4 regions of the Phosphitispora fastidiosa genome follow, and region 4 is predicted to be linked to each of the others. Evidence: riboswitches for the same ligand, from Rfam matches in the RefSeq annotation. Region 4 holds a riboswitch; each other region holds the start of a gene.
What was found. A riboswitch is a leader RNA that binds a small molecule or an ion and turns the genes downstream of it on or off. The one in region 4 is predicted to bind cyclic di-GMP.

Region 1: it holds a riboswitch for cyclic di-GMP, as region 4 does, so the genes downstream of both, Ga0451573_RS17980 (sigma-70 family RNA polymerase sigma factor) here and Ga0451573_RS02815 (DUF4912 domain-containing protein) in region 4, are expected to answer to the same signal.
Region 2: it holds a riboswitch for cyclic di-GMP, as region 4 does, so the genes downstream of both, Ga0451573_RS10240 (methyl-accepting chemotaxis protein) here and Ga0451573_RS02815 (DUF4912 domain-containing protein) in region 4, are expected to answer to the same signal.
Region 3: it holds a riboswitch for cyclic di-GMP, as region 4 does, so the genes downstream of both, Ga0451573_RS18725 (LytR/AlgR family response regulator transcription factor) here and Ga0451573_RS02815 (DUF4912 domain-containing protein) in region 4, are expected to answer to the same signal.

Annotation. Positions count from the first base shown of each region.
Region 1 covers NZ_JAHHUL010000028.1:132-2,785, forward strand. The annotation lists gene Ga0451573_RS17970 (accessory gene regulator ArgB-like protein) at 53-706, shown strand; gene Ga0451573_RS17975 (cyclic lactone autoinducer peptide) at 687-815, shown strand; cyclic di-GMP riboswitch class I at 931-1,019, shown strand; gene Ga0451573_RS17980 (sigma-70 family RNA polymerase sigma factor) at 1,427-1,843, shown strand; gene Ga0451573_RS17985 (recombinase family protein) at 2,408-2,654, shown strand, end outside.
Region 2 covers NZ_JAHHUL010000009.1:119,043-125,514, reverse strand. The annotation lists gene Ga0451573_RS10240 (methyl-accepting chemotaxis protein) at 1-1,199, opposite strand, end outside; cyclic di-GMP riboswitch class I at 1,327-1,411, opposite strand; gene Ga0451573_RS10235 (cobalamin B12-binding domain-containing protein) at 1,464-2,126, opposite strand; gene Ga0451573_RS10230 (CobW family GTP-binding protein) at 2,141-3,028, opposite strand; gene Ga0451573_RS10225 (uroporphyrinogen decarboxylase family protein) at 3,126-4,199, opposite strand; gene Ga0451573_RS10220 (DUF2284 domain-containing protein) at 4,260-4,811, opposite strand; gene Ga0451573_RS10215 (nitric oxide reductase activation protein NorD) at 5,202-6,472, opposite strand, start outside.
Region 3 covers NZ_JAHHUL010000038.1:259-3,993, reverse strand. The annotation lists partial or broken gene Ga0451573_RS18730 (ABC-2 transporter permease) at 1-464, shown strand, start outside; cyclic di-GMP riboswitch class I at 1,548-1,641, shown strand; gene Ga0451573_RS18725 (LytR/AlgR family response regulator transcription factor) at 1,798-2,544, shown strand; gene Ga0451573_RS18720 (sensor histidine kinase) at 2,550-3,735, shown strand, end outside.
Region 4 covers NZ_JAHHUL010000002.1:87,586-94,057, reverse strand. The annotation lists gene Ga0451573_RS02820 (transglutaminase-like domain-containing protein) at 1-382, shown strand, start outside; cyclic di-GMP riboswitch class I at 570-652, shown strand; gene Ga0451573_RS02815 (DUF4912 domain-containing protein) at 1,009-1,536, shown strand; gene Ga0451573_RS02810 (1,4-alpha-glucan branching protein domain-containing protein) at 1,538-4,363, shown strand; gene Ga0451573_RS02805 (sugar phosphate nucleotidyltransferase) at 4,393-6,472, shown strand, end outside.

The sequences.
Region 1 (2,654 bases), on a different contig from region 4:
GCTATGTGAAATATTGAGGATGGCTGGTACGATAAAATAGAGGTGACTTAAGGTGCATGAAGTTTCAATTCATAAACTAGGACGAGTTGTTGGATCATATGTTGCAAAAAAAGTTTCCAGACTTGATCAAGTGGAATTTCTGGCCTTCGGTGCTGAAATTTTGCTGGGCAGTATCTTAAAATTAAGCATTCTATTTTTGATAGCAGCGATGCTGGGTGTCGTCCTTGAAGTTGCAATTTTACTTGTAGTAACTGGCTTAATTCGTACATTATCCGGTGGAGCGCATTGCTCTGCATATTATCGGTGTCTGGTAACAAGTGTGCTAATACTTACAGCGTTAGGTTACACAATTAAAACTGTCCATCCTTTTATCCGCTTATTACCAACAATCGTTTTGGTTGCTATATCGGTACTATCCATTTTTTTATATTGGTATTATTCACCCCAGGCTCCCCTTAATAAGCCTTTTAGCAGCAGAGCTAAAGAAGTAGCCTTTCGTTGGTATACGCTAATTGCAGTAGTGATGATATCTATTATCTTAACTATTCTGGGAACTGACAGTTTGATTGGCTGGACAATGGCGTTTGCACTATTGTGGCAGGCATTTACTCTAACACCGTTGGGACATAGGTTTATAGGATTATGGGACATTTTACTTACATTTAAAGTGAAAGGGGGGAGACAGAATGTGGAAGATTATGACTAAAATAATGTTCCAAGGATTGGCAGCAGTATTGACTGTGGTCGCTATGACGAATATTGGGACAAACAGCATGTTTATGTTTTATCAACCGGAACCTCCTAAAAAGTATTAAAGTAAAAATTTTCTCTTATGGTAAATATTTTGGCCAGTAAATGCAAGAGATTTAATCGAATTCAATCGATAATGAAGTTTAGAAAAAACTTACTTGATGATAAAAATAGAATAATCAGCGAAAAGGGCAAACCTGCCTAAAGGCAGGGACGCAAAGCCATAGGGTCTAAAGTGCTTGCTGCACTATGATAGCCTAGCTGCCGCAGAGACTAGTATTAAACCTGCCCTTTATAGCGGCGGGTTTTTTTGTTTGCCATGGTTGAGAATTTCGGTAATACAACACTCATGCGCAACCTGAGACTGTTTACAAGCATCGGGAGGATTGGCACATGAAAAAAATTACGCAAGCATTATCTCTCTCGGTACGAATATGCACTCTCCGGCCTTATGGCTTTATGCGCATCCATAAGATTTTTCATATTGCAGCACACACATATTGACTGGAAAACCGCAGTTTGCAATACGCAGATTGCGGTTTTCTTTTTGACAAAAATCACATTTATTCGAGAAAAAACGACAAATAGGTACATTGTTACATTCGAAAGGTGCCGCTCTCCTCCGCTTGTTCTTCATTTTTCAGATTTAAAAGATCTCGAAATGGAGGACAAGTCGATGGAAAACTATGGCAAAAAATATACTCTGCTGGTTAGAGGCAAGCGCGTTTCTGTGACAAAGGAGGTCTATAAAGCATATTACAAGTGCCGGGACAGGGAAAAATACCTGGACGAGCTATCAGAAGAAAACAACATCTCGCTCGAAGGCTGTATCGAGAACGGCGTTTCCGTGGAATACATAATATCCACTATGATGGAGTCCCTGGAGGACGCGATCATAAAAAGGATGATGATCGCTAAGCTGTACCGATGCCTCGAAATGCTCGACAAGTCGGAAAGAACGCTCATCGAGGAGTTGTATCTTAGGGGCAAAAGCGAGCGTCAGTTTTCGGCGGAAACAGGGAGTCCCTATATGACCATCCATGACAGAAAGATAAAAATCCTTGGCAAAATAAAAAAACTTATGGAAAAATAAGAATTTTTCCGTGCAACCCCCTCATTTTTTCCCTATAGAAGTGAGGGGGTTTTTATGTTCTCTCTCTTGCTCTTTGAAAATTACATATCCGGCAGCATAAATACATGAGCTGTCCAGCCGTGTGAAAAGCGGCAGCGACGTTGACGGGCGCGCCAAGACTGCCTGCGGATGAATTTCATCCGTCGAACCGATGGCATCGAAGGTGACGAGCGGGAACGCCTGGTCATAAAACAGTCTGTGGTGGACTGTTTCGCAATGAAATGGACAGTGACAATGCTACTTCCGTCCAGCCACAGACCTCAAGCAATGGGGGCGGCTCGCAGAGATCCTGGGAGAGGTGAAATTCCTATGGCGTTTGCTCAACCGGCAAACCGTTTATGCTGCCGCACTGAGAGCCGTAAGGCTTTTTTCGCTTCGGGAAGTAGTGTCGAATAGAAGCGTTAATATGTAATGAAGAACAAGCAGATCATTTTTTTGATCTTGGAAACTATGCGGCAGGGCGGTCTTTTCCGTCCTGCCGCATCCTTCTGGGATTAAATTCAAAATATCAGGGAGGAACACGAAATGGAAAAGGAAGCATTGACTGAATTGCTAAAGAAGGAGCTAATCATCGGATATATGTACGGTCTTGACGGAAAGCGCCAGGAATACTACTTTGAGAAGTCTCCGTCCAGCATTGCGAGCTTTATCATGCTGAAAAAGGAGCAAGCGGACAAAATCGTTCTGACAGATACACTGGACAGGCTGGTGTTGGACACCTTTGGCGAATTTATAAACCGCTACCCGGATCGGAAGCTTCTGCAGGAAATCA
Region 2 (6,472 bases), on a different contig from region 4:
GTTCTTTTCTGGATATCAGTAATCAGGTCAGCGATTTCCTTGGTAGCCTTCCCGGACCGCTCGGCCAGTTTCCGCACCTCATCTGCCACCACTGCAAAGCCCTTGCCGTGTTCACCGGCGCGGGCTGCTTCGATAGCGGCATTCAACGCCAGAAGGTTTGTCTGTTCAGCAATTTCGTCAATCACCTGAATGATTTCCCCGATTTTTTGCGACCTTTCCCCCAACTGGTTCAGGTTTTGTGCAGTCTCCAAGACGGCAGTCCTGACTCTGTTCATCCCTTCAACTGTTTTGTTCATTGACGTCCCGCCATTTTGAGCCAGGTTTCCGTTTTGCTGCGAAACCTCCCTGACAATTTGCATGCCTGCAGCCATTCTGTCCATTTTGGCTGTCATTTCATTTACCATCTCAGTGGTTTTGACCACATTATTGCTCTGTTCCTGCGCCCCGGAAGCAATCTGCTCAATAGACAGGCCCACCTGTTCCATAACCCCAACAGCCTCATTGATAGTCTTAGCCTGCTCTGTTGACCCTTTAGCTACCTGATCAATGGCAACGGCGATTTGCCGGAATGAGGCAGAGCCGGTTTCTGATATTCTTTCCAGCTCCGTGCTGGTCTCAGCCAGCTGTGACGCATTCTCCTGCAGCATTTTGATAAAATTCTGCCGTTCCTCAAAGAAGGAGTTTAAGTTTTCCGCCAGCATCCCGATTTCATCTTTCCGTTTTACTCTGAGGCAGATACGAGCCCCCGTGTCACCGGAATTGGCCAGAATAACACCATTTAATATGGAACGGATAGCATTTGACATACCGGCGCTGGGAATCCACCAATAAATTATGCCAAAAACAACAAAACCGGCTGCCAGCATCCAATCCACACTATTCAGACGTGAAACCATTCCAAAGGCAATAATGGTAGCATAAGCCCATATTGGATGAAGGATGCCGGAAAACTTCTTCAGAATATTTACTTTACTGCCAATAACAACATTAATTGCCAGACCTGCCAGGGAAACAACCAGCATAACTGTGCTCAAAGAATTCCACTTATCCTGATACAATACCGCAGGCACCAGGAAAACCAGTAAAGAAGCATAAATTGCAGGAAATATGTATTTGAGGTTAAAGCTTACCTGGGTGAATACGTGGCCCTCAAGGCCCAGGTTTTCTAAAAAGTTAAGTTTATAGGCTTGTTTTCCCAACCTTTAACCCTCCCGTAATAGAAATTCCCATACCCCATCAGCAGAATTCTTATGTAAGAGGAGATTAGACTCCTATCGGACAAATTGGATAAAACCGTTCCGGCATCCCGAAACGGTTTTATCCAAATCCGGCAGCCTGGCAGTCATAGTAAAATTACCTTAGACCCATAGCTTTGTGCCCCCGTCTTTCAACGGGTTTACCCTTGTCTTATTATTGATTTATGGTTTTACGGATAACATTTTTCAATGACTGCACTGAGAAAATTACTGCTGCAGGTCTTTCAGCGCCTTAACCATGTTCAGGGCATCTTTCAGGGCATTGTTGGCATCCTTGGCAAAGCCGTCAGCGCCCCACTTGTCAGCCAGATCCTCAGATACAGGAGCTCCACCAATCATGATTTTGCAATTGGGGTTCTTTTCCTTAATCTTGGCGATAATGTCTTTCATACCAACCATGGTAGTTGTCATCATAGCTGAGAGAAGAACCAGCTCGGAATCGGTTTTCAGCTGCTCTTCAACAAACTTGTCCATAGGAACGTCACGACCGAGGTCATGAACATCAAAACCGGCTACGTCAAACATCATCTTAACGATGTTTTTACCGATGTCATGAACGTCGCCCTGAACAACTCCCATTACTACGGCGCCTTTAATACCGCCTTCTTTTTGTATGATATGGGGCTTCAGGATATCGAGGCCGGCATACAGAGCATCTGCACACATCAGCATTTCAGGAACGAAATACTCCTGCTCTTCGTACAGCCTGCCAACTTCGTTCATACCTTCCACGAGACCGTCAAATACTGCGTCATAAGCGTCGAGACCTTCGTCAACTACAGCCTGAGCCGCTTCTTTTACTGCATCCTCATCGTAATCAATAACTCCCTGCTTTAACGCTTCCCATAATTCTGCTTTCTTGTCTGCCATTTTTGTCTCCTCCTTCAATTAATTATTAACTTTTCTTTCAGAGCATCCCGGTCAAAATCTTTTCCGATAAAGATAAGCTTGCTTTCTTCAGCCTCTGGGAATTCTTCAAAATCATAATTCCCCTGGACATAATCCATTTTCTCGAAGCCGCCGCCGTTTTTTTTATATATCCCTTTGGCCCGGTAAATAACGCCATATTTCCCTGCCTTCATTTCTTCCATAATCTCAACCAGCAGATTATGATCAAAGGCCTCATCTGTAGTTATGGCCACTGAGTCAAAGTCATGGTCAAAATGCAGGTGCAGGTATTCGGTGCCATGTTCCCTGATAAAGTCAGGCAAATCAGTTTCACAATTAACCGTTGTCAGGATAATGGCATGGGAATTGTATTTCCGCAGCTCTTCCTCAATTGCTTTAATTGTTTTTTCATTTACCAGGTCGGCTTTGTTAATCAGGATAATGTCTGAATTGGCAAGCTGGTCTGTATAAAAATCACCGAACAAGCCAGAGTGTATATTGGACAGGAAACCGTCAGCATCCACGATACCGATAATTGCTTCAAATTCAAGCTCATACTTTTCCTTAATCGGTTCCAGAGCTTCCAGTATCCCCGATGGGACTGCCAGTCCGGAAGGTTCTATAACCAAACGATCCGGGTTGAACTTGGTTTTAATTTCCTTGACTGCCGACACCAGGTCTTTGGCCAGGGTACAGCAGATACATCCACTGGGGAGTTCCACCATATCAACCACATTGCCTTTGTTGACAGCCTCTGCATCAATCCCGATGTCACCGAATTCATTTACTATCACAGCCATGTTCCCATCGGCTTTTTTCAAAACATTTCTTATGCAGGTTGTTTTTCCGGCCCCTAAAAATCCACTGATTATTTTTATCTTCAAGGTTCCACCCCCCGCCTTTTGGGCATATTTACAGGTTGTCTTTCGTCGCTTTTACGTTAACTTATATACCTATAACAATGCTTTACCTGTACTTCTTTTAGCGGTATGAACCATATGCTTTGGCAGCATCCATAATGGCTATTGCATTCAGCAGGGAACCATTTGGTGGGAACTCGCAGCCTGTTGAAAGGATGAAGCCGCCATCACAATCTTTAAAGTATTCAATGAACTCACGGGTATATTCCATTACACCCTGCGGATCAAGGGTCATACCCACTTTTGCGGGATCCATGGAACCAATTGAAACGATCTTCTTGCCCCACTTGGCGGCATGCTCTTCCCACGACTTGCAGTCAGCAGCCGGGTAAGCATGGGAGATGGCCACAGGGTCGGTATATTTCTGCTGCACGTCGAAATAAATGCCGCCGCCGCAGTTGTGCAGTACCAGCGCGCCTCCGGCTGCTTTAACGGCATCGGCAATCCGCTTGGTGAAGGGAGCTTCAATGGCTTCCCACATCTTGGGGCTCATAATGGTTGCTGAGGCATAGAGGGTATCCATTACAATTGCATGAGCGCCTGCCTCTACCTGGGCAACAGCGTAATCAATCAGTGCAGGCGTAATGGCCTCACAGGCGGCAATCAAATCTTCCCTGTGCTTGATACAGTCAATAAACATCCTCTCATGGCCTCTCATAGCGCCAAGTACGCCCAGCGGGGCATAAACGAAGCCACAGACCCCGCACTCTTTACCCTTAGCCTTAGCGATCCTGTTGACCACATCAATTACCATTTTGGTCCGTCCGGTTTCCCTCAGGTTAACGGTTTCAATTTTATGGTAATCTTCATGGGACTTTAGAATGGGATGGTTGGGGTCAGAGTAGGGAGTACTCTCCATTGGGTATATACAGGGCTGGCCAAAAGATTCCGCTTCCACAGACAGGTCTACCAGGGTCACGAAGATATCAAAGTCCATTAGTGCGTGAGCCTGTAACATTGACTCTGCGCAAAGTTCGGAATCAGTTGCCCACTTGTCATAAGTCACCCCAAGAATTCTCCTTGATGCTCCGCAAACCAGTGAAGCCACAGGCACTCTGTCCGGCTTCTTATATGACAGGGCAGCCAGCGCCCTCTCCAAACCTGTCATTTCTTCTTTAAACTGTTTAACAACCATTAATATCCCTCCAATAATTTGTTATTGCAACCCAGTTTGAGATTCGCTTACTATACAAAATTAATCCAATAACACTAAACCACAATAGACAACCTCTGAAGATAAACCCAGATTAAAACCCATTCCTGCATTTTCGGCTGTTTTGAAAATATCAACCCCCATTGACTCGATACTGGGCCGCGCCTGATATGGATGCCGGCACGGCTCACCGGAATGATAACCCACACATTCCGGACACAGCTTGCACGATGATGCAATATATCCTGTAGCCAGATAGTTTCCCTTTGTCAATGCCCTCCCTTCTACCTTATTAATGACAGAATGTAGATCTTTCTCAGCTGCAACAAGGTCTGCCTTATCATAACCGCTGCTCTTAACCTGAACCAGTAAAGCGGCGGAATACTGAGCACAAAGTGATTTGAATTTCTCCACAGGAATGGTGTGAGGCGGACACAGCAGGTGTCTGTTATAGTCCTCACAGACCGGTACATGACACTTCAGCCTGACCCTGTCGTCAATAACAACATCTGCTGCTGCCAGCAGTTTAGCCCGGTAAGCGCCCAGTTCCAGGGCATAATCCTCCAGATCCCGGAGTTTTTCCAAGTCTGCCATATTTATCACTCCCTTATTTTCCTTTATGTCCAAGGCTTCTAACCTTAAACCTTTAGTTATTTCCTCTATCGTTGGCTCCGGAAATGGCCGAGGTCTATGGTGAGATTTTGTATAAGATTTTCCTTGCACTGCCGCCGTTATGAGTCTTGCTGCAAAGCACAGGCAACAAGGCAGGGAGTCCCCGCATGTCCGAAGATGGCGAAGGCCGCCGGGAAGTTTTAGCTCGCCAAAACGAGAGGCGGCCAACTTATGAGAAAATCCCAATAAGCCATCGAGTTCGGGGACGCTGCCTTGTTGCCGGAGAATGGCAGCTTAGACTCATAGGCGGCAGTGCGGAAAATCGGTACAATAGCTCACCATATACTCTTTCCGGTCATTTCCGGGAGCCAGCTAAGTGGTAAGATTCTTATAGGTTTCAGTGAGTTTAGTAGGAAGAGCATTTACATCATCAATGATGATGTAATTTACGTTGCCGAAAATAAAGTCCATATATTCCTGGCCTTTGGTGTCTACAGTAATACAAAAGGGGTTGACACCCTTCATCTTGGCTTCCCTGAGAGCCATCCTGGTGTCACTTTCCGGATAGAGCGGCTCATAATCCTTGGTCATGCCGCTGGTGTAGTCAAAGTCAAAGGGCCGCCCATCACTGAGAATGATGAGAATTTTTATGGCTGAGCGAACTTCCTGCATTTTGCTTACCGCATGTCTGGTTGCTGCTGCCAGGCGGGTCATGCCGTAACTCTTGAGACCCCCATACCGCTGCTTCACCTCTACTGTATAAGGTTCCTCAAAATCCTTGACCACATAAAAGTTCACCTTGTCCCGGCTGTCACTGTTAAATCCATAGATGGCATACTTGTCTCCCAGGACCTCCAGGGCTTCGGCCATTACAACAACCGACTCGGTCTCCACATCCAGAAGGGTCTTGCCCGTCTGGGAAATCACTTCCTCTGTGGAATAACTCAGATCCAGCAGGAAACCAACAGCCACATCCCGTTCCCGCTTATCCCTGCGGATATAAAAACCGGTCTCAGGAGCCACTCCGGCCTTTATTTCCACCATTGCCTCAATCACTGCATCTATATCGATGTCTTCACCGTCTTCACGGCGCCCGTATTTCTGCACCCGGTCAGGTCTGAGCATACCAAAATAACGTTTCAGGGTATTTATCATCCCCCGGTGTTCCTCTAGCGCCCGGGTAACAAACCTGCCGGTGCTGGGTTTCAGCACAATCTCCCGCACCCGGCACCAGTCTTTTTTATAGTCATTGAGGGTGCGGTCCCACTCATCGTAATAGGCTGTCATCCGGTAGGGATTTTCCTCATCCTCATGATACTTTTGGAGCAGCTTTTTCAGTTTGGGGTAAAATTCACCCGGCAAATCAGGAACAATCTCATTGGCTGGAGAAGCCTGCCCCCCGATTTCCGCGTCAAGCTTCATTGATGTATATATCAGGTCATACCTGAGCCGCCCACGGAAAATATGGTTTTTCGGCCCATCTATCAGGTAATCCAGCTGCTGAGTCTCCAAAACCAGCAGCATCCTGCGGGCCAGGGATAAGGATTCTGCCGCGCTGGCGCCGTTTTCGACGACATTTTCCCGGAAGCCCTCCATATCCGCTTTGACCTCTGGAGTAACCAGAAGTTTTTCAAGGTCAAGAT
Region 3 (3,735 bases), on a different contig from region 4:
GGAGAAAAAATGTAACGGCAATGCCAATTCCCGCTTTTCATGAGGCTGCAAGTAAATATATAGTAACATTGTTACTAGCAATCTTGTCATCCTTAATTGTATTAGTATTAGAAAATACAATTGGGAGAATTCTTTTAGCAGTAAATATTAATACGATAATTATATATACCTTTTTGTGTTTCACTATAGTACTATTGTACAATGCAATAGCTATACCAGTTTCATATAAATATGGAACCGCTAGGAGTAGATACTTCATTATGGCATTTATGGCGATCCCTATATCGATTCCTTATTTATTAAAAATTTTTGGGTTAAATATTAGTATTAAAAAAGTAATTACAAATACGACTTTATTCTGGACAATAAGCATAACTTTAGTTTTAATTCTATTTATAGTTTCACTATTACTATCAACAAAAATACTAAGAGGCTTAGAGAGTGGGAAAATGCCTGATTATTAGGATGACTTTGGTAATTTTTACACCTCACAGCAATAGTGAGATTCGGAGTCTGTCCGACGAAAGAAAGGACTTTTGGCCATCAGCGTCAACTACTACTATAAGCAAAACCGGTAGCAAAGGTGTATTTGATGGCTAAATTCAAGCCTTATTACTGGAACTAGGAATACTTTTTCCGAGATATTTAATCGAGTTGGTGCCCGGAAAATCATTTAGCGCGGCTTGTAAGTGATATTGTCGCCAAACTAATGATCAAGCCGCATATTCCCCAAGCCGCATATTCCCCAAGCATAAACCCATGTATCCGGCAAATCGGCTACGAGCCATACCTTATATAGAATGGAGTGTTGTCTTAAATGGGCTTTACTTTATCCCCCCAGAAGATTGTTTTTTTGTTCTTATTTGTTACATTGGCAATTGTTTTATTTAGATTAAACTCCAAAAAAAAGTAATCCTTTGATTTTTTAGCAATTCTTGAACAAACCATATCTCGTCTTCAACAGTCAAAATTAACTTTCCGGAAGTCATGACCTTGCATGAGGGTTTGAAGACTTATCCATAAGTGATAACTTCAAAATGCGTAGGCACACATCAATTGCGGATAACTCAATATTATTTGAGTAATTGAGTATTCTTAGGAGCCTTGATTAGGCCAAAACTATAGTTTTAATGATGCAAGTCCTCACAACAGCATCAAGCGTCAGACAGAACTGTTGAGTATTAATTGTACTAGCATTTACCGCCGGCCCCCTGGTCATAAACACCATTTCCGATGAGGACTTATTTGCCATGCGCCGGACGGCTCACCCCACGGATGATCTCCATTCCACTGATTTAGTCGATACTGGTGGGTGATTGCCCTGGTATTCAACTCTAAACCTCTCTTGGGAGTTTTTCGACCATGGTCGAAAAACTCTAGTCTAATTTAGAGTATTGTCTCAAACAATTAGGGAAGTTTCCATACACTGTCTTATTTGACGCTTACGGTTTGTCTGGGATAAAGGAAGAAGGATATTGATTGACAAGATTAAACTAGTCTTTAGCTGAAAATTTTAGTATAATAACTAATAAATACCAAACAAAATGAATTAAAAAAGGTAAACTTGTTGAAAAACGGACACAAAGCTGCGGGTGTATGTAAAACGAGTAATAATATCTCAATGATAGCTAGGTTGTTGAATTAGGCTCACTGTTGCTATTTACAACATCAGTGGCCTTGTTTATTTATAGGTGATGTATCATCTTGCCGTTTTAACTACCATGTAGGGTTGCTTTTAGTATCGGGAAAACTCGATCAGTTTTTTGGATTAGATACCAAGGAAGGAAGTGATTAATTTTGCCGGTTAAGATTGTCATGGCAGACGATGAACAAGGAGTTTTATTATTGCTCGGCTCATTTCTTAGCGAACTTGAAGATGCTCTGGTTGTAGGAACAGCGAAAAATGCCATTGATGCAATAAAGCTTGTCAAAGAGAAAAGCCCGGACGTAGCTTTCTTGGATATCGAACTGCCTGATATGATTGGGATAGAGTTAGCTGAAAACCTGAGAGAAATAAAACCCGATTTAGCTGTAGTTTTTATCACCGCCCATCAAGAATATTCCCTAGATGCTTTTAGACTTTATGCTTCAGATTATATTTTGAAACCTATTGATCAAGAACGAGTAAAAACAACTTTCCGGCGTATTCAGCAAATGCTAAAAATTCAGAAGAATAATCCATCAAACTTGAATTTGCAAACAGCCAGAATTTCTATAAACTTGGGCAATGAACGGGTCTTTGTGAAACTTAATGAGATTTTTTACATAGAGAAAGCTGGTCGTCATACTTTTATTTACTGCAGCGATGGCAAATTTAAGACGCGGGAAACTCTGCAGGAGTTGGAACAACACTTAGGGAATGGTTTTTTTCGCTCCCACAAATCTTATATCATTAACACTGACTGGATTGAACGAATAGTCAATTACCCCAATTCCTCGTATTACGAGGTTAGATTTAAAAATTGTCAAGGTAAGGCATTGCTTAGCCGTGACCGAATACAAGATTTGATGTCGTATTCCGACCTTAACGTCTTAAGGGGGTAATGGTAATGGATCTAATGCCACTGATACCCTTTTTGGGCGAATCTCTTCCTGAGAGTTTAGTTTTATATTATATGGTACTGGCTCTAATAGGCAAAAAGGAATCTCCTCTGTTTGTTATAACTCTTTCTTTGTTAACTTCCCTGTTTTCTTTTGTTGTCCGTTCAATACCAATGGTTTTTGGCATCCATTCCATCTTACAGGTAATATTGATGGTTATTTTTTTAAACCTTTTTTTAAAATTACCTTGGCGTGCAGCTTTAACCATTATGGTGCTGGTAAGTGCAATCTTGGGATTGGCAGAGGGTATTTCCGTTCCTTTTTTGGCTTGGATTTTTTCTTTTAAACTAGAACAAATTATCTCTGATCCTTTGCTTCGAATTCTATTTCCTTTGCCACATTTACTTTTATTGGCAGCCTTAACCCTCATTTTTATCAAACGCCAATGGCGGTTGCCACTGATTATACGACTAATCGAAGCGAACAATGGGGCAAAAGGGGAAAAAAGGCAGTTGCTTAGCCAAACAGGCCTTTTTTTGTTATGCCTTGTACAAGCTTTAATGCTGGCATTATTGAAGATCAGTTTTAACATCTATACCTCGGGCTTATACTACAGCTTTACCCTTGATACTTTGGTACAAATTAGCAGCGCTGTCCTAATGGTTTCAACGGTAGCTACTATTTTTGTAGCCGGTTACTTGCAGCGGGTCACAGAACGGGAGGCCAGGCTAGCAACAGAATTACGTCATGTCAGAGAGAGGCATAATTTGAATTTGCGATTACAGGTTGAACGGCATGATATCTATAATCACCTTTCAGCTATTTATGGCTATTTAAAATCAAGTCATTACGCACAGGCTGAAAGCTATGTCGAAAATTTATATCAAACGGTCCGCTATATTGAAATTCTCTTAAAAATTGATCCGCCGGAATTGGCTGCTATTCTAAGTGTAAAACAGGAAGAAGCAAAAACCAAAGGGGTTGAATTTCATTGGCAGGTAAAAATGGAAGGCAATAGCTTGCCATTATCACCTGAGGATCTTACCCATTTGGTTGGAAACTTAATGGATAATGCTTTGGAGGCGGCAAAAGCCAACTGCTCTCCGAGGGTAGATTTGACTCTCATCTGCAATAAATTTGGTTTGCAGGTTAACGTTGCTAATAACGGTGCCCCTATTCCTCGGGATATTAGGC
Region 4 (6,472 bases):
GCAGATAGTAGGACAAGCCGGGGATGACTACAGCAGGACCAAAGCCATTTTCCAGTGGGTCAGCAAAAACATGGTTTATGACATGGACAAGTTTCGCCGCGGTGAATTTTATGATAATGACGGCGCTGTGAAGGCTCTACAGACCCAAAAAGGGCTGTGCCGGGACTACGCAAACCTGGTTACCGCAATGTGCCGGGCCGAAGGGATTGAAGCCAGGACCGTAATCGGAGAGGCCGGGACCGGGGGAACCTGGTACGGGCACGCCTGGAACGAGGTCCGGATTGGCGATAGATGGGTCACCATGGATACAGTCTGGAAGGTATTTGACCAGGATGCAGGGATTTTTGGAACCACCCATAAGAAAACCCAGGAAGTCTATTAAACATTCCTCGAACCTCCTTTTTTCTGAAGCGACCGCACACGATGCGGTCTTTTTTTTGTGTCTTGATCAAAGAGAGGTTAAACACATAGCAAATTAAAACAATTATACTTGAAATATTTGTTAAGAAAGTATATAATTAATTAATAAAAGTTTCAGGTTACTTACTTCAACTAAGTAAATATCATTATTCAGATAAAGGCAAACCCATTGAGAGGTGGGGGCGCAAAACCACGGGTCTGGGATAATATCCCTGACAGCCGGGTTACCGGAGAATAGCAGCGTGGTGATTTTGGACGGCAATGTGAGCCTGTTCCCGTTAACCCGGGGACAGGCTTGTATTTTTGTTATTTTACAGGCATTTTTTACGCGCATTTTCTGCTTGTATTTTTGCAGGATTTCACCAACTGATGAACATGTGTTTACTTTTTTTACAGGTCTATATCTGCAAATGTCCTTAATTTGACAATATAACAGCAAAAAAAATACAAGGGAAATAAAGGCTTTTTGAGAATACAGTTACAATGAATGATTTTTTAGGTTTGTGAAATTTCTGACAGGTGTAGTTCTTTTTAAAGAAGGTCCGCATATAATGACCATGTATTTATTTTGGGGGAGGAGAGGCTTAGATGAGTGTTACCGTGCCTGAATACGGGTTTCCGGCCAGTTACAATGAAAATTCTGTCATGCTTCTCGTAAGAGATCCACACTGTATTTTTACCTACTGGGAGATTTCCAATGAGCAGATGGACTTGGTAGCCGGGGAATTTGGACGACCCTGGGGGGAAATACAACTTACGCTGCGTGTTTACGACTTGACCGGGCTTGGTGAGGACAGGAATAAAGCCCATGGCAGTTATGACCTCAACGTACATTCCTTGGCAAATAATTATTATATTACTGATGTCAAGGCAAACCATTCTTATTGTGCTGACCTGGGTGTTTTTTCTCCTGACGGCAGGTTTGTCTGCCTGCTCAGGTCTGATGTTATCCAGACACCGCGGGACAGCCTGGCTGACGGCTCGGGACTCGTCATGGCGGATCTGCTGGACCGGTTGTCCGGGAAGAAACCTGCGGAATGGCCGACAGAACAGGAAACCTTCAGCAGTGACGGCGTTTATATCAATTCCAATAATAATGACAGTGAGGAGGATTAAGATGCTAAGAGGCTATCTTGCGCTTGTTTTACATGCACACCTGCCTTACATACGGCATCCTGAAAAAGAGAATTACCTCGAAGAAAAGTGGTTCTTTGAGGCCCTTACCGAAACCTATATACCGTTGATTAAGATTTTTGATGGTTTGTTGGATGATGGCGTGGATTTCAGGGTTACAGTATCCTTGTCCCCGCCATTGATTTCGATGATGGCAGATGACTTGCTGCGGAAGCGCTACCTTATGCACCTCAATCAACTTATTGAACTGGCCGGCAGAGAGACTGAACGGACTGCGGGGAGTGAATTTGAGGACACGGCTCATATGTACCTGGAGAGGTTCCGGGAAATCAGGGATATTTTTGTGAACAGGTATGGAACTAACCTGCTTCAGGCTTTCAGAAAATTCCGGGAAAAGGACTGTGTTGAACTTATCACAAGCTGTGCCACCCACGGTTTTCTTCCTCTAATGAAGAGAAAAGAGAGCATCAGGGCACAGGTTGCTGTGGCTGTGGACCTGTTTACCAGACATTTTGGCAGCCCGCCCAGAGGTATCTGGCTGCCTGAGTGCGGGTATACCCCTGGGATAGATGAAATCCTCAAGGCTTATGGGATCCAGTTTTTTTTCACAGATACCCATGGGATTATGTTTGCAACTCCGAGTCCGGTGCACGGTATATATGCGCCGCTTTACACACCCGGAGGTGTTGCTGCTTTCGGGCGTGACCCGGAAACTTCCAAGCAGGTTTGGGATATGAACCAGGGTTATCCGGGTGATTATTGGTATCGTGAGTTTTACCGGGATATCGGTTATGATCTGGACATCGACTATGTCGGGCCATATGTGGGGGAGAACAACCTGCGTATAGATACCGGCATCAAGTATTACCGCATCACCGGGAAGACGGACCAAAAGGAGGTCTATAACCCTGCAGCTGCGGCGGACAGGGCGGCAGAGCACGCCGCCAACTTTATGTTTAACAGGGAAAAACAGATGCAGCACCTGGCCTCCCGGATGGACCGGCTGCCGATTGTTGTTTCAACTTATGACGCTGAGCTATTTGGCCACTGGTGGTATGAAGGGCCTGACTGGATTGATTTCCTGCTGCGGAAGCTGCATTATGATCAGGACACAGTAAAAACAATTACCCCCTGGGAATACCTGAACCTCTACCCGACAAATCAGGTGGCTTCACTACCTATGGCCAGTTGGGGCCATAAGGGATACAACGAAGTGTGGCTTTCACCTCCCAATGACTGGATCTATCGGCACCTGCACAAAGCCGAGACCCGCATGACAGAGACAGCCCAGGCTAATCCGGGTGCAGAAGGACTCAGAAAACGGGCGTTAAACCAGATGGCCAGGGAACTGCTCTTGGCCCAGAGCTCGGATTGGGCCTTTATAATGAAAATGAAGACGGCAGTAGGGTATGCCGAGAAGAGGACCAAGGACCACATTGCCAGGTTCAGCCGCCTCTATTGGGCTCTTACCAACGATGATCTCAATGAAAATGAAATTTCAGTTTTGGAGCATGCCGACAACATATTTCCGGACATCGACTACCGGGCTTACCAGCCTGATACTCCGACAGTGGTGTCACTCACCAGGCGCGGTCAGGGAACTGTACGTAAGAACAGGAAAATTCTAATGCTGTCCTGGGAATTCCCGCCAAAGACAGTTGGCGGTCTGGCCAGACATGTTTATGATCTCTCAAGGGCGCTGGCTGCCCAGGGGGAGGAAATACATTTGATAACGTGTTATGTTCCGGGAGCCACTGATTATGAGAGGGTTGATGGGGTGCATGTCTACAGGGTCCAGCCCCGGCAGTGCGATTCCGGGAATTTCCTGAGGTGGGTTGAGTGCCTCAATACTGCCATGGTGGAACGGGCTCATGGGTTGGTCAGGGAACACGGCTTTGACCTCATTCATGCCCATGACTGGCTGGTGGCGCAGTCAGCAAAGGATCTGAAGGACAGATACCAGATTCCCCTGGTTTCCACAATCCATGCCACCGAATACGGGAGGAATCGGGGTATTCATAATGACATTCAGCGGCACATAAACCAAATAGAGTGGCAGCTTACCTATGAGTCCTGGGAAGTTATCTGCTGCAGCAGATATATGGCCAGGGAGCTTGCCCAGGTATTTCAGCTTCCCGCTGAAAAGATCAGAATAATTGCCAATGGGGTTGAAATCAAGAATGTTCAGCCAAGAGCGGTTGACCCGGGTTTCCGCAACAGCTATGCAGCGCCAAATGAAAAAATGGTATATTTTATCGGACGGTTGGTAGCTGAAAAAGGGGTCCAGGTTTTGATTAAAGCAGTCCCCAAAATATTGCGGAAGTTTCCCGATACCAAATTTGTCATTTCCGGTAAAGGGCCCTACCAGGACCATCTGGAAAATCTGGCTGCAAAGCTGGGGGTAAGAGAAAAGGTTTATTTCACCGGGTTTGCTAATGATGAAACCCGTAACCTGCTGTTTGCCGGGTCTGATATTGCTGTGTTCCCCAGTTTATATGAACCCTTTGGAATAGTTGCTCTTGAGGCGATGGCCACCAGGGTGCCGGTAATTGCCAGTGAAACCGGCGGTTTGGCTGAGGTTATCGAACACAGGATCGATGGTCTGAAGGTATCTCCGGGTGATGTGGAAGGCCTCGCAGGAGCTGTTGTCAGTCTCCTGGGTGATCCGACCCTGGCACATCAGATAAGCCAGGCAGCCTGGGATAAAGTTAATTCCACATATAACTGGGGCGTGATAGCAGCAGAAACTATCAATGTATACAATGAGATTATTTCTGAGGCAAAAAAGGTAGGCTATGCTGCCGGTTAAATGCAAAATTTGATAGGGAGGTTTGTCTGATGAAGGCTGTGATAATGGCAGGAGGCAAAGGGTCAAGGCTAAGGCCTTTAACGTGCAACAAACCCAAGCCTATGGTGCCGGTTTTGAATAAGCCGGTTATGGAGTATGCTGTGGAACTCCTGAAAAGACACCACATCACAGATATTGCTGTGACCTTACAGTATCTTCCTGAGGTAATCAAAGACCACTTTGGCGATGGGTCAGACCTTGGTGTTAACCTGAGGTATTTTGAGGAAACAATCCCCCTGGGGACAGCCGGAAGTGTGAAAAATGCCGAAGAATTTCTTAATGAGACTTTTCTTGTCATCAGTGGTGATGGGATTACTGATTATGACCTTACTGAAGCGGTTGAATTTCATCGGAAACAGGGCGGCATTGTCACCCTGGTGATGGCCAGAGTCAGGAACCCGCTTGAGTACGGGGTGGTTATGTGTGATAATAACGGACGCATTACACGTTTTCTGGAAAAGCCGAGCTGGGGCGAGGTTTTCAGTGATACTGTGAATACGGGCATATACATCATTGAGCCAGAGATATTCGAGTATTTTGAGAGGGACACGTTCTTTGATTTCAGCAAAGATCTTTTCCCACTGCTTATGTCCAGAGGAATGCCCATGTTTGGCTATGTGGCTGAGGGTTACTGGTCCGATATCGGGAGCCTGGAGCAGTACCGCCAGACCCAGTATGACCTGATGGATGGCTTGCTCCAGGCAGCGATTCCAGGGAGAGAACTGGCCGAAGGCATCTGGGTAGGGCAGGGTACGGTCCTGGAACCCGGTGTCAAGTTTGCCGGAAGGCCTATTTATATTGGGAATAACTGTAACATAGAAGAAGGTGTTGAAATAGGGAGCTATACGGTGCTGGGTAACAATAACACTATCAGGGCCGGAGCCTCCCTTAAACATACCGTGGCCTGGGACGGCAGCTTTATAGACATTGGTGTTGAGCTGCGGGGAGCGACAATATGCAATCACAACAGGATAATGGCCGGGACGGCCATGTTTGAGGGGGTTGTTACCGGAGACAACAATTACTATGGCAAAAGAGTGATTGTGAAACCCCGAGTTAAAATTTGGCCTGATAAGATGGTTGAGGATTATACGATTTTAACCGAGTCCCTTATTTGGGGCGGAGACCGCCGTAAGAGTCTGTTTTCAACACATGGGGTTGCCGGACGGGTAAATGTGGAGGTCTCCCCGGAAATGGTTGTCAGGCTGGCGGTTGCCCATGGTTCAACAATACTTCGGGGGTCCCATGTTGTGGTCAGCAGTGACTGCCACAGGCCTTCAGAGGTTATCAAGAAAGCATTTACACCAGGCCTTCAGGCTGCCGGAATCAATGTATATGATGTGGGTGTGGCTACGACCCCGATTACCCGCTATGCCGTCAAGAGTCTGAACGCAAAGGCCGGAATTCACATCAGGATGCTTCCTCCACACGACCGCGGCAGGATTATCATTGAATTCCTTGATGAAAAAGGGATCAACATCAGCAAGGATTTTGAGCGCAAGATTGAGAATACATATATTCAGGAGGATTTCCGGAGAGCGGATATCAGGAACCTGGGAGAAGTCAAATATATGCCGCAGATGGCGGAAGCTTACAGAGAGGGACTACTGCGCAATATTGACAGGGATATGGCTAAAAGGTGCCGCGCCCGTCTGTTGGTGGCGTATGACTATCAAAACCTCGGCTGGTTTCTTCCTCCTCTGTTTGAACAGCTCGGATGCCAGGTGACTACCTTGAATGCTCCGGATTACTCCCGGGAGGATATAGCGGCCCTGGTCAGGGAAGGTCACCTGGATATGGGGGTACTGCTCAGCAGTAATGGTGATGATGTTATCCTCTTTTCACCCTCAGGGGAAATTATCAGTGACGATAGACTGATGATTCTTTGGGCATATGTTTCTATGGCCCGGAGCGGAGACGAAAAAATCGGTGTCCCGGTTACGGCATCATCTGTTATCGAAAACCTGGCTTTGGCAATGGGAAGAAAGGTTATCAGGACAAAAGTGCATCCGCGGGCAATGATGGAAATATCCAGCGAAAGCCTGTTCCAGCCTTTTTATGATGGAATAT